DNA from 3 places in the Aminobacter sp. Y103A genome. Region 3 is predicted to be linked to each of the others. Evidence: riboswitches for the same ligand, from Rfam matches in the RefSeq annotation. Region 3 holds a riboswitch; each other region holds the start of a gene.

Region 1 (4,420 bases), 1.5 Mb from region 3:
GCGCAGGATCAGCGCGCGGCCGGGAAAGGCGGGATGCCGTGCGAGCGCTCGGGCAACGAAGATCGCCGGCACAACCGACAGCAAGGTCGACAGCAGCGCCTGCCACAGGGTGAAACGGGCAATGCGGAAGAGATAGGAATCGAAGGCGTCGGCAGCACCTTGTGGATTGCGTGCGGCCTCGATGCCAAGACCGGCAAATGCGCCGCCGATCAGGATGCCGATGGCCGCCAGCGCGATGATGCCGGCGGCGATGCGGGGGTCTGTACGGCTCACCGACATGCAGGGCCGCGATTGGCTAGGCGCAGGTGCGGCAGCCGCGATGGGTCGCGCTCTGTCCCACCCTCCTCTGGCCTGCCGGCCATCTCCCCCGCAAGGGGGGAGATCAGCGGCTTGGATGCCCACGCACCACCGGCAACCTCTGGGGTTGGCGAGAGCCATTCCACTACCAATCTCCCCCCTTGCGGGGGAGATGGCCGGCAGGCCAGAAGGGGATGTTCAAGCGCAACCATGGCAGGTCGACAGAGCCTTACTTGCTCATCACGCCGAGCCACTCGTCGACCCAGGCCTTGCGGTTGGCAGCCACCTCGTCGGCGCTGAAGATCAGCGTCTTGGTCGGCTTCACCAGCTTGTCGAAGGCAGGGTTGAGCGGCTTGTCGGTCTTGCCGGCGGGCAGCATCCAGTTGGTTTCGGGTACGGCGTCCTGGAAGCCTGGGCTGGTCATGAAGGCCATGAACTTTTCGGCCAGCGGGTTCTTGGCGCCGGTCGTGGTGATGCCGGCGACTTCGATCTGCAGGTAGTGGCCTTCCTCGAATGACGCCGCCTGGTAACGCTCGGTGTTTTCGGCGACCATGTGGTAGGCTGGCGAGGTGGTGTAGGACAGCACCATCGGCGCCTCGCCCTTGGTGAACAGGCCATAGGCCTCGCTCCAGCCCGGGGTGACGGTCAGCACGCGGCCCTTAAGCTTGGCCCAGGCTTCCGGCGCCTTGTCGCCATAGACCGACTTGACCCAGAGCAGCAGGCCGAGGCCCGGCGTCGAGGTGCGCGGATCCTGGATCGCGATCTTTTCTTCCGGATTGCCCTCGACAAGTTCCTTCAGGCTTTTCGGCGGGTTCTTCAGCGTCTCGGTGTCATAGACGACGGCGAAGTAGCCGTAGTCGTAAGGAACGAAGGTGTCGTCCTTCCAGTCACCCGGAACCTTGACGTCGGCGCCGGCGGCACCATTCGGCGCAAACAGGCCGGTGGCCTTGGCTTCGGCTGTCAGGTTGGTGTCGAGGCCAAGCACGATGTCGGCCTTGGTCGATGCACCTTCGAGCTTGACGCGGTTGAGCAGTGCTACGCCATCGGCGACCGAGACGAAGTCGACAGTGCAGGCGCAGTCGGCTTCGAAGGCCTTCTTGACCTGCGGGCCGGGGCCCCACTCGGAGGTGAAGCTTTCATAGGTGTAGACGGTAAGCTTGCCTTCGGCAGCGGCAGGGAAAGCAACCGTGGCCAGCGCCAGGGCGGAAGTCATGGACAGGATCAACGAGCGCATCGGCGCCTCCTTCATTGGTGTTGAAAGGGAATTTGAAGCGCCGGGCGTCCGAAGCATCTAATCCCTCCGCCGGTACAAACCGGATCAGGTTCAGCGGGTTGGCCGGGACGGTTCCCTATGCCTCTCAGCCGGCACGCAATTGCGCGACCGGCACCCCGTTAGAGCGGTTCAACAAATAGGCTCGCGCATCAGGCCACGCAAGCGGTAGTTTGCCGGCCACCGACCACGCCGCGGCCTTCCGTTTCGGCTGCCGGGCTGGTAATGCGCATGCCATGACCCGGTTCACCATACTTCTCGGCGGCGAGCTTTTCCGCACCCCGCGCCTCGACCGCCAGGTGGCGGGCAGCAGGGTGATTGCGGCAGATGCCGGTATCCGCCATGCCGCCACGCTCGGGCTGATGCCGGAACTGTGGCTCGGCGACTTCGATTCCGTGCCGGTAGATCTCGACCCGCGTTTTGCCGACCTGCCGCGGGCGACCTTTCCGGCCGAAAAGGACAGGACCGACGGTGAACTGGCCATCGATGCCGCGCTTCGGCTCGGCGCGACCTCGCTGGTGCTTGTCGGCGCCTTCGGCGGCGCCCGCGCCGACCACGCCTTCCTTCATTTCGCCCTGGCGCTCAGGCTTGCCGAAGCCGGCATCGAGGTGCTGCTGAGCAGCGGGCGCCAGGAGGCTTTGCCGCTCCTGCCCGGCAGCGCTGGCTTCGACTATGAAGACGGCATGCTGTTTTCGGTGCTCGCCTTCTCCGAGCTGACCGGGCTGTCCGAACAGGGCGCCAAGTGGCCGCTCGACAATGTCGACGTGCCGTTCGGTTCGTCGCTGACCCTTTCCAATGAAGTGCGGGGTCCGTTGCGGATTTCGCTCGGCAGCGGCCGTGCCCTGCTCCTCGCTCATCCCTTTCCTGCCTCGGATTTCTGAAACATGGCGCCTCCGCTTCTCAATCTCGACGGCATCCGTCTGACCTTTGGCGGCACGCCGCTGCTCGATGGCGCCGCACTGACGGCCGCTGCCGGCGACAAGATCGCGCTTGTCGGCCGCAACGGCTCGGGCAAGTCGACGTTGCTCAAGATCGCGGCGGGCATGATCGAGCCGCAGGACGGCGTGGTGTTCCGCCAGCCGACGGCAACCATCCGCTACTTGCCGCAGATGCCCGACATGGAAGGCTTCGCCTCTGTCCGCGCCTATGTCGAAGCCGGGCTCGGACCTGCTGACGATCCGCATCGCGCCACCTATCTGCTCGACCATCTCGGCCTGACCGGCGAGGAGTCTCCGGCCGACCTGTCGGGCGGCGAGGCGCGCCGCGCAGCACTTGCCCGCGTCATGGCGCCCGAGCCCGACATCCTGCTGCTCGACGAGCCGACCAACCATCTCGACCTCTCGGTCATCGAATGGCTGGAAGAGGAACTGATCCGCACCTCCTCGGCACTGATCCTGATCTCGCACGACCGCCGTTTCCTCGAGCGCGTCAGCCGCAACACCGTCTGGCTCGATCGCGGCCAGACGCGCAGGCTCGACCGCGGCTTTGCCCATTTCGAGGAATGGCGGGACCAGATCCTGGAGGAAGAGGAGCGCGAGCAGCACAAGTTAGGCCGTCAGATCGTGCGCGAGGAGCATTGGCTGCGCTATGGCGTGACGGCGCGGCGCAAGCGCAACATGCGCCGTCTCGGCGAACTGCAGACGATGCGCCAGACGTTCCGCAGCCATCGCGGCGCCGAGGGCGTGGCAACCATGGTTGCGAGCGAGGCGGCAGAATCCGGCAAGCTTATCATCGAGGCCAAGAACATCGACAAGAGCTTTGGCGAGCTTTCAGTCGTCAAGGGTTTCTCGACCCGCATCCAGCGCGGTGATCGCGTCGGTCTCGTCGGTCCCAATGGCGCCGGCAAGACGACCTTGCTCAAGATGCTGACTGGCGAGATGGAGCCCGATGCCGGCAGCGTGCGGCTTGGCGTCAATCTGGAGATCGCCACCCTCGACCAGAAGCGCGAGGCGGTCGATCCGAACGAGACGCTGTCGAGCTACCTGACCGATGGCCGTGGCGAAAACCTCGTCATCAATGGCGAGCAGCGCCACGTCGTCTCCTACATGAAGGACTTCCTGTTCAAGCCCGAGCAGGCGCGGACGCCGGTGCGCGAACTCTCCGGCGGCGAACGTGCCCGGCTGATCCTGGCGCGCGTGCTGGCGCGTCCGGCAAACCTTCTGGTGCTCGACGAACCGACCAACGATCTCGATATGGAGACGCTGGAACTGCTTCAGGAACTGGTCGCCGGTTTCGCCGGCACCGTCATCCTGGTCAGTCACGACCGCGATTTCCTTGACCGCACCGTCACCAGCATCATTGCGCCCGACGGCGAGGGCCGCTGGATCGAGTATGCCGGCGGCTACGCCGACATGCTGGCCCAGCGCGGAGGCACCAAGCTCGACGACCGCAAGTCGCGCAAGGCAGCCAATGGCCAGGCCTCAGCCGGCCGCGGCGAAGCCGAAGTGCCCAAGGCCGCGTCCAAGAAGCTGTCGTTCAAGCAGAAGTTCGCGCTCGATAGCCTGCCCAAGAAGATGGAGGCAGTGACCGCCTCGATCTCGCGGCTGGAAAACCAGATCGCCGATCCAGCCTTCTACGAGCGCGATCCGCACGGTTTCCAGAAGACCATCGCCGCACTCGACAAGGAACGCACGACGCTCACCGCGCTTGAGGAGGAGTGGCTGGAACTCGAGATGTTGCGCGAGGAACTGGAAGGCTAGCCACAGCCTAGAGACAGGCTTCGCAGATCGCCGCGATATGGCGATGGTCGGTGCCGCAGCAGCCGCCAAGAACCTTGATGTGGCCGAAGCCGTCCCGCATTGCGCGATAACGGCGGGCGAGATCGTCAGGATCGCCGGGGTCGAGCTCTGTTGC
Region 2 (4,420 bases), 1.8 Mb from region 3:
ACGGCTTGCCGCCGGCATGCAGCGTGCCGTGGCTCTCGGCTTCCTTCTGCGCCGTGATCACCGCCTCGAGGATTTCCGCCTCGGTCTGCTTGTGGCGCTCGTCCGACCATAGGCCACGCTTGATCAGGTGGTTCTTCAGCCGGATCACCGGGTCACCCAGCGGCCAGGCATCGGACTCTGTCTTGGGCCGGTAAGCGGATGGATCATCTGACGTGGAATGTGCGCCGACACGGTAGGTGACATATTCGACCAGCGTCGGCCCGAGATTGAGCCTGGCCCGCTCCGTCGCCCATTTCGCCACCGCATGGACAGCGAGATAGTCGTTGCCGTCGACACGCAAGGCCGCGATGCCAAACCCAAGCCCACGCGCCGCAAACGTGCCGGAGCCGCCGCGGGCGATGCCCTGGAAGGTCGAGATCGCCCACTGGTTGTTGACGATGTTGAGGACGACGGGCGCCTTGTAGGTCGAGGCGAAGACAAGTGCGGCGTGGAAGTCGCTCTCGGCGGTGGCGCCGTCACCGACCCAGCCGACAGCGATCTTGGTGTCCCCCTTGATGGCGGATGCCATCGCCCAGCCAACCGCCTGGATATACTGGGTGGTCAGGTTGCCGGAAATCGAGAAGAAACCGTGATCCTTGGCCGAATACATGATCGGCAGCTGGCGGCCCTTCAGCGGATCCATCTCGTTGGAATAGATCTGGTTCATCATGTCGACCATCGGATAGCCGCCGGCGATCAGCAGGCCGGCCTGGCGATAGGTCGGGAAGTTCATGTCGCCCTGAACGAGCGCCTTGCGGAAGGCGCAGCTAACCGCCTCCTCGCCCATATGCTGCATGTAGAAAGAGGTCTTGCCCTGGCGCTGCGCCATCTGCATGCGCGCGTCGAAGGAGCGCAGCGTCATCATGTGGCGCAGCCCTTCGATCTGCTCCTCGTCGGTCAGCGTACCGGCCCATGGACCTACGGCATCGCCTTCGCGATTGAGCACGCGGATGATCGAATAAGCCAGGTCGCGGATCGTCCTGGGATCGACGTCGACCGGCGGCCTGTCGACCGAACCCGCCTTGGGGATCGGCACATTGGAGAAGTCGGGGGTGCCGCCCGGGCGCACTTCCGGCTCGGGCACATGGAACTTCAGCGGCGCGGGATTGTCCGTCACGGATGCTCCTCCTGTCGCGTGCGCAGGCCAATTGGTCCTCCCTGCGCGGCAGACAATTTATGTCAGTAACGCTGACCTATTATCCGATCGTCTTCGAAACCGCAATGGGTCTCGATGCTCCCGACTTTGGCATTCTCTCGGCCTCGGCGAAAGGCCGTTGACACGACGCCGGTTCCGCCTCCATGCTTAGGGTTCACCAGGGGGGTCCCGACAAGGGGCTGAGATTCTGCTGGCTCGCGCAGCGCAGTGACCCGTTGAACCTGATCCAGTTCATACTGGCGTAGGGACGGTGCGAGGCGCAGCAGGCCGGATATCCGGCTCAGGCATTCGGGCTCATTCTTGCCCGAAGTCCCCAGGCAAAACCTCTCCTCCTTCTCATCGCATGGACTGGGTCTCCAACCAGGAGGCTCACTCATGAATGCCCACACCCCATCAGTCACCGTTGGCGAACTTCCCGCGTCGCGGAAGGTCTACAAGCCAGGCAAGCTACATCCCGACATCCGTGTGCCGATGCGCGAGATCTCGCTTCATCCGAGCGCCGGCGAGCCGCCGGTCACCGTCTATGATTCGTCAGGCCCCTACACCGACACGTCGGTGACAACAGACATCGAGCGCGGCCTGCCGCGGCTGCGCGAAGACTGGATCATCGCCCGCGGCGACGTCGAGCGTTATGCAGGCCGCGCGGTCAAGGCTGAGGACAATGGCTTCGTCTCCGGCGAAAGGCTGACGCCGGAATTCCCGGTTCGCAACGCCCCGCTGCGTGCCACCGGCGGCCGCGCCGTCACCCAGCTTGCTTATGCCCGCGCCGGCATCGTCACGCCCGAAATGGAATTCGTCGCCATCCGCGAGAACCTCGGCCGCGAGCAGATCCGGGCCAAGCTTCAACGCGACGGCGAGAGCTTCGGCGCCGTCATTCCCGATTTCGTCACCCCGGAATTCGTCCGCGACGAGGTCGCTCGCGGCCGCGCCATCATCCCCTCCAACATCAACCACCCCGAGAGCGAGCCGATGATCATCGGCCGCAATTTCCTGGTCAAGATCAACGCCAATATCGGCAATTCCGCCGTCACCTCGTCGATGGCCGAGGAGGTCGAGAAGATGGTGTGGGCGACGCGCTGGGGCGGCGACACGGTGATGGACTTGTCGACCGGTCGCAACATCCACAACATCCGTGACTGGATCATCCGCAACGCGCCGGTGCCGATCGGCACGGTGCCGCTCTACCAGGCGCTGGAGAAGGTCGGAGGCATCGCCGAGGACCTGACCTGGGAGGTGTTCCGCGACACGCTCATCGAGCAGGCCGAGCAGGGCGTCGACTATTTCACCATCCATGCCGGCGTGCGGCTCGCCTACATCCACCTGACAGTTGACCGCGTCACCGGCATCGTCTCGCGCGGCGGCTCGATCATGGCCAAATGGTGCCTGCATCACCACAAGGAGAGCTTCCTCTACGAGCATTTCGAGGAGATCTGCGACATCTGCCGAACCTATGACGTCGCCTTTTCGCTCGGCGACGGCCTGCGCCCAGGTTCGATTGCAGACGCCAACGATGCCGCCCAGTTCGCCGAACTGGAGACGCTGGGCGAACTTACCAAGATCGCCTGGGCCAAGGACTGCCAGGTGATGATCGAGGGCCCCGGCCACGTGCCGATGCACAAGATCAAGGAAAACATGGACAAGCAGCTCGAGGTCTGCGGCGAAGCGCCCTTCTACACGCTTGGGCCTTTGACCACCGACATCGCGCCCGGCTACGACCACATCACCTCTGGCATCGGCGCTGCAATGATCGGCTGGTTCGGCACGGCCATGCTCTGCTACGTCACGCCCAAGGAGCATCTTGGCCTGCCCGACCGCGACGACGTCAAGGTGGGCGTTATCACCTACAAGATCGCAGCACACGCCGCCGACCTCGCCAAAGGTCATCCGGCCGCCAAGGTCAGGGACGACGCGCTGTCGCGGGCACGCTTCGAGTTCCGCTGGGAGGACCAGTTCAACCTGTCGCTCGACCCGGAGACGGCGCGTTCCTACCACGACCAGACCTTGCCCAAGGAAGCACACAAGGTGGCGCATTTCTGCTCCATGTGCGGCCCGAAATTCTGCTCGATGCGGATCTCCCACGACATCCGCGCCGAGGCGCAGAAGGAAGGGCTGGCAGCGATGGCGGCGAAGTACCGCGACGGCGGCGACCTCTACATGCCGGTGGAAAGCGCCGAACCCGCGGAGACGGCAGGCCAGCCATGAAGGTGCTGATCCGTGGCGCGGGCGTCGCCGGGTTGACGCTCGCGCATGAGCTGGCCACGCGCGGCGCAAGCGTGACCGTGGTCGACATCAGAAGGCAGATCGCCGGCAATGCCTCATGGCAGGCCGGCGGCATGCTGGCGCCCTGGTGCGAACGCGAGAGTGCCGAAGAGACGGTGCTTTCGCTCGGACGCGGTGCCGCCGACTGGTGGTCCGCCGCCCTGCCCGGGCATGTCATGCGCAACGGTACGCTGGTCGTGGCTCCGGCCCGGGACGCGGGTGAACTCGACCGCTTCGGCCGCCGCACCTCTGGATACCGCGCCATCGACGCCGAGGCGATCGCAGCGCTTGAACCCGACCTCGAAGGCAGCTTCACCCGCGCGCTGTTTTTCGCAGAGGAAGCGCATCTCGACCCGCGCCGGGCGCTGCTTGAGCTGCAGCAAAAGCTTGTCGAGATGGGCGTGCGTTTCGAGTTCGGCTACGGCGCGGTGCACAGTCGGTCGGCCGATGTCGAGGCCGACTGCACCGGCATCACAGGCAGGCTGACAGGCCTGCGCGGCGTGCGCGGCGAGATGCTGATCCTCAAGACGTCGGAGGTGGCGCTGGCGCGGCCGGTGCGGCTGCTGCATCCGCGCATCCCTGTCTATGTCGTGCCGCGCTCGGGCAATCTGTTCATGGTCGGCGCAACGATGATCGAAAGCGATGCCGCCGGGCCGATCACCGCGCGTTCGGTGCTGGAGCTGCTCAACGCCGCTTATGCGCTGCATCCGGCCTTCGGCGAGGCCGAGCTTGTCGAGACCGGCACCGGCATCCGCCCGGCCTTTGCAGACAATTTGCCGCGCGTCGAACGCGACGGAAACACCATCCGCATCAACGGCCTTTACCGCCACGGCTTCCTGCTCGCGCCCGCCATGGCGCACAAGGCGGCCGCCATGATCCTGGGCACAGAGACGGAGAAGGAGCGCGCCCATGAAGCTCACCATTAACGGCTGTCAGCACGAGGTGACGGCCACCACGCTCGCCGCC
Region 3 (4,420 bases):
GCCAATCGCCCTCATAGTCGAGCGCCGCAAGCAGCGCCGCCAGGGTTGTTGCCGGGGTCTCAAGCGGTTCGCCGTTGACGATCAGTTTCATGTGCAGAGTCCATAGCTTCGTGCTGCCTGAAGACAATTTCGGCCGCCCGGCGCGCCATGGCAGGCGCCAGCAGAAAGCCATGACGATAGAGGCCGTTGATCGCGACGGTGTCTCCGCCCGTTTCGACGCGCGGCAGGTTGTCTGGAAAGGCCGGACGAACGCCGACGCCGGTTTCGAGGACCTCAGCCTCGCCAAAGGCCGGATGGAGGGCATAGGCGGCGCCCAGAAGCTCCATCATCGAACGCGCCGTGACCGGTCCCCCGGATTGGCTTTCGATCATCGTCGCCCCAACCATGAAATGGTGGTCGGCACGCGGCACCACATAGAGCGGAAAGCGCGGATGAAGCAGACGGACCGGGCGCGACAGCGAGACATCAGGCGTACGCAGGATCAGCATTTCGCCGCGAACGCCGCGCAACCCATCGTCTTCTGCCGCCATCCCCGTGCAGTCGATCCGGCGATCGAATCCGGAAATGTGCCGGGCATCGGCACCGAAGCGGAATTCGACGCCCATCGCCGCCAGCCTGTTATGCAGTGCAGCCATCGCCCGGCGCGGGTCGAGATGGGCTTCGTCGGGGAAGAACAGCGCACGGCGGAAACGACCGGAGAGGTCCGGCTCGAGCTGTGCGATTTCGTTTTCATCGAAAGGCCTGTACCCCGACGTGCGACTGGCAAACCGGTCGAGCTCGCCCGCATCGCGCGGCGCGGCCACGACCAGTGTTCCGGCCCGCGTCACCTGCCCGGGCGTTGCCGTATCCCACCAGTCGGCGGCGTCGCGTCCGAGATCGAGCACCGGCTGCTCGGCGCTTTCACGCTCGCACCATGGCGCCAACATGCCGCCCGCGAACCACGACGCATTGCCGCCGAGGCTAAGTCTCGTCTCGGCAACCGTCACCGCCGCGCCGCGGATGGCGAGTTCGAAGGCCGCGGTGAGGCCGGCGACGCCGGCCCCTTTGATCAACACCTTCATGACAGCTCATGCGCCTCCGGCATGAGTGGTGCGCCGCTCTCTTCCGCTGGCACGTAGAGATCGCCGCCCTCGCGGTATTTCGCCGCCATCGCCGCCATGCCCTCTTTCTGTGCCTCGGCGCGGATGTCGTGGGATATTCGCATGGAGCAGAATTTCGGCCCGCACATCGAGCAGAAATGCGCCAGCTTGTGCGCCTCCTTGGGCAAGGTCTGGTCGTGGAAGGACCGCGCGGTTTCAGGGTCGAGCGACAGGTTGAACTGGTCCTCCCAGCGGAACTCGAAGCGCGCGCGGGAAAGGGCGTCATCCCTGACTTTCGCCGCCGGATGGCCCTTCGCGAGATCGGCGGCATGCGCAGCGATCTTATAGGTGATCACGCCGGTCTTGACGTCATTACGGTCGGGAAGCCCGAGATGTTCCTTCGGCGTGACGTAGCAGAGCATAGCCGTGCCGAACCAGCCGATCATTGCCGCGCCTATGCCTGAGGTGATGTGGTCGTAGCCCGGCGCGATGTCGGTGGTGAGCGGTCCAAGCGTATAGAACGGCGCCTCGCCGCAGACGGCGAGCTGCTTGTCCATGTTCTGCTTGATCTTGTGCATCGGCACATGCCCGGGCCCCTCGATCATCACCTGGCAGTCCTTGGCCCAGGCGATCTGTGTCAGCTCTCCGAGCGTTTCCAACTCAGCGAACTGCGCCGCGTCGTTGGCGTCGGCGATCGAGCCCGGACGAAGCCCGTCGCCGAGCGAGAACGACACGTCGTAAGCGCGACAGATGTCGCAGATCTCGGCGAAGTGCTCGTAGAGGAAGCTCTCCCGGTGATGGTGCAGGCACCATTTGGCCATGATCGAGCCGCCGCGCGAGACGATACCAGTGACCCGATCGACGGTCATCGGGATGTAGTGCAGCCGCGCGCCGGCGTGGATGGTGAAATAGTCGACGCCCTGTTCGGCCTGTTCGATCAGCGTGTCGCGATAGACCTCCCAGGTCAGGTCCTCGGCGATGCCGCCGACCTTTTCCAGCGCCTGGTAAAGCGGCACCGTCCCGATCGGCACCGGCGCATTGCGCACGATCCATTCGCGGATGTTGTGAATGTTGCGGCCCGTCGACAGGTCCATCACCGTATCGGCGCCCCAGCGGATCGCCCACACCATCTTCTCGACCTCTTCGGCCATCGACGAGGTGACGGCGGAGTTGCCGATATTGGCGTTGATCTTGACCAGGAAATTGCGGCCGATGATCATCGGCTCGCTCTCGGGATGATTGATGTTGGCGGGAATGATCGCCCGCCCGCGCGCCACTTCGTCACGCACGAATTCCGGGGTGACGAAGTCGGGGATCGCCGCGCCGAAGGCCTCGCCGTCGCGCTCAAGCTTGCCGCGCAGCATCTCGCGGCCCAGATTCTCGCGGATCGCGACGAACTCCATTTCGGGCGTGACGATGCCGGCGCGCGCATAGGCAAGCTGGGTCACCGCCTTGCCCGCTTTGGCCCTGAGCGGCTGGTTGCGAATGGGAAATTCCGGCGTCAGGCGCTCACCCACCGCGAATCCATTGTCTTCCGGCCGGACATGGCGGCCGTCATAGGCTTCGACATCGCCGCGCGCGGTAATCCATTCATGGCGAAGCCGGGCGAGGCCCTTTTCAATGCTGGTTTCGACTGTCGGGTCGGTATAGGGGCCTGATGGATCGTAGACGATGACGGGCGGCTCGCCGGCCGTTGGATGAACGGAGATTTCGCGCATCGGCACCCTGATCTGCGGGTGGAGGACGCCGGATTTGTGGATTTTCCGCGAGGCGGGCAGTGGTCCCGTCGACACGGCGGGGGTGAGGGCATTCATCGTGAGGCTCCTTTGCTCATGCATTGGAGACCCAGTTCTGTGCCGGAAGGATGAAAAGACGCTTCTGCCGACCTGCCGAAACAGGACCTCGGGCGTAAACTCCCGCAAAGCGCTTGCACCGTCCCTACGCCAGTATGAACTGGATCAGGTTCAACGGGTCACTGCGCCGCGAAAGCCAGCAGTATCTCAGCCCCTTGCCGGGACTCCCCTGGTGAATGCATCGAATTGAACGGCCCTTCGCTATTTTGTCAAGCGCATTCGTCCCGCAGCGGTGATCGGCGACCAAACAAACCCAGCGGAAAAGCATGGTAGTATCGAGAGCAAGTCACGCTCCAGAGGAGCGGTGAAGCGCCCCCAATAAGGCGAGCCCTCATGCGGATTTCGGTGCCTTTTCCAGCACGGTGTTTTCGGGGCTTTCCGGAACGACGCTGCTGCCGCCCAGTTGGGTGAGATTGCTATAGAGGTCTGTCTTGCTCATCGTCGGCAATCCTTCCCCTTCGGCTAGACGCCCCGTTTGTTTCCCCAGAGCAGAACATGAAGCTGCGGCAGTACACGCGCCTCGAACCACATGTCACGGGTCACTTTTTCAACCAGCCATTCCATGCGCCTCATCACACCGGCCATGTCGATGAACGCGTCTTCGTTGCCGGGACGCGGCGGCGTGTGATTGCCGGGCTGCAGATAGACGGGTAATTGCGGGTAGCGCGCCGCGGCGTCTTTGGCATAGGCATAGTCATCTTCGTCGAAGACGACGAGCTTGAGCGCCGTCTGCGGCTTATCCTGCGCCGCCTCTAAGCAGGCGTCGAACGCGGCCCAATCTGTCGTCATTTCACTTGAGGGCGGCTTGGGGCTGAGTACCAGCACGTCGAGATCCGCGAACCATTGCTTAGACACCGAACCTTGGGTTTCCAATGCAAAACGGTAGCCCTCACCATGCCCGCGGTCGATCAACTGGCCAAGCGGCTGGATGGCCGGATTGCCGCCCGACAGCGATACCATCACGGGCTGACCGCCGGAAAGTGCAATGACCTTTTGCCAAACCGCGTCGGAAGACATCATCTCCCAATCATGGCGGAAGCGACGGTCCACCGCATGCAGGCTGTCGCACCAGGAACAGCGATAATCGCACCCGCCGGTTCTTACGAACACCGTCGGCAAGCCGATCAGCACGCCTTCGCCCTGAATGGTCGGCCCAAAAATCTCGCTCACCCGGATTCCGGGATGCAACGCGCAAGTCATGGTCGGTATTCCGCCCAGGTTTTCGGCGTCTCGCTCACCCGCACGGCGGAGGTTTCGGGTAGCCGCACCTTGCACCAGTCGTAGAAGTGCCTGGCCAGACATTCCGCTGTGGCATGGTCATGCCCCAGCACGTCGTTAAGATGCCGATGGTCGAACGTCCCATCGATGTAGTGCTTGAACGCCGCCAGATCTTGGTAGTCGCGCACAAAGCCGTGTTCGTCCAGTTCGCCACCTGAAAGCTCCACTACGACGATGTAGTTGTGGCCGTGCAGACGTGCGCACTGATGA

Evidence for each region. A riboswitch is a leader RNA that binds a small molecule or an ion and turns the genes downstream of it on or off. The one in region 3 is predicted to bind thiamine pyrophosphate.
Region 1: another riboswitch for thiamine pyrophosphate. It lies ahead of thiB (thiamine ABC transporter substrate binding subunit); the one in region 3 lies ahead of thiC (phosphomethylpyrimidine synthase ThiC).
Region 2: another riboswitch for thiamine pyrophosphate. It lies ahead of thiC (phosphomethylpyrimidine synthase ThiC); the one in region 3 lies ahead of thiC (phosphomethylpyrimidine synthase ThiC).

Annotation. Positions count from the first base shown of each region.
Region 1 covers NZ_AP017986.1:5,141,288-5,145,707, reverse strand. The annotation lists gene thiP (thiamine/thiamine pyrophosphate ABC transporter permease) at 1-279, opposite strand, end outside; gene thiB (thiamine ABC transporter substrate binding subunit) at 527-1,531, opposite strand; TPP riboswitch at 1,576-1,699, opposite strand; gene Amn_RS25255 (thiamine diphosphokinase) at 1,804-2,448, shown strand; gene Amn_RS25250 (ABC-F family ATP-binding cassette domain-containing protein) at 2,452-4,266, shown strand; gene Amn_RS25245 (homocysteine S-methyltransferase family protein) at 4,274-4,420, opposite strand, start outside.
Region 2 covers NZ_AP017986.1:4,851,903-4,856,322, forward strand. The annotation lists gene Amn_RS23755 (3-methyl-2-oxobutanoate dehydrogenase (2-methylpropanoyl-transferring) subunit alpha) at 1-1,156, opposite strand, end outside; TPP riboswitch at 1,345-1,461, shown strand; gene thiC (phosphomethylpyrimidine synthase ThiC) at 1,571-3,397, shown strand; gene thiO (glycine oxidase ThiO) at 3,394-4,380, shown strand; gene thiS (sulfur carrier protein ThiS) at 4,364-4,420, shown strand, end outside.
Region 3 covers NZ_AP017986.1:1,042,678-1,047,097, forward strand. The annotation lists gene thiS (sulfur carrier protein ThiS) at 1-91, opposite strand, end outside; gene thiO (glycine oxidase ThiO) at 60-1,061, opposite strand; gene thiC (phosphomethylpyrimidine synthase ThiC) at 1,058-2,893, opposite strand; TPP riboswitch at 2,997-3,113, opposite strand; gene queE (7-carboxy-7-deazaguanine synthase QueE) at 3,395-4,132, opposite strand; gene queD (6-carboxytetrahydropterin synthase QueD) at 4,129-4,420, opposite strand, start outside.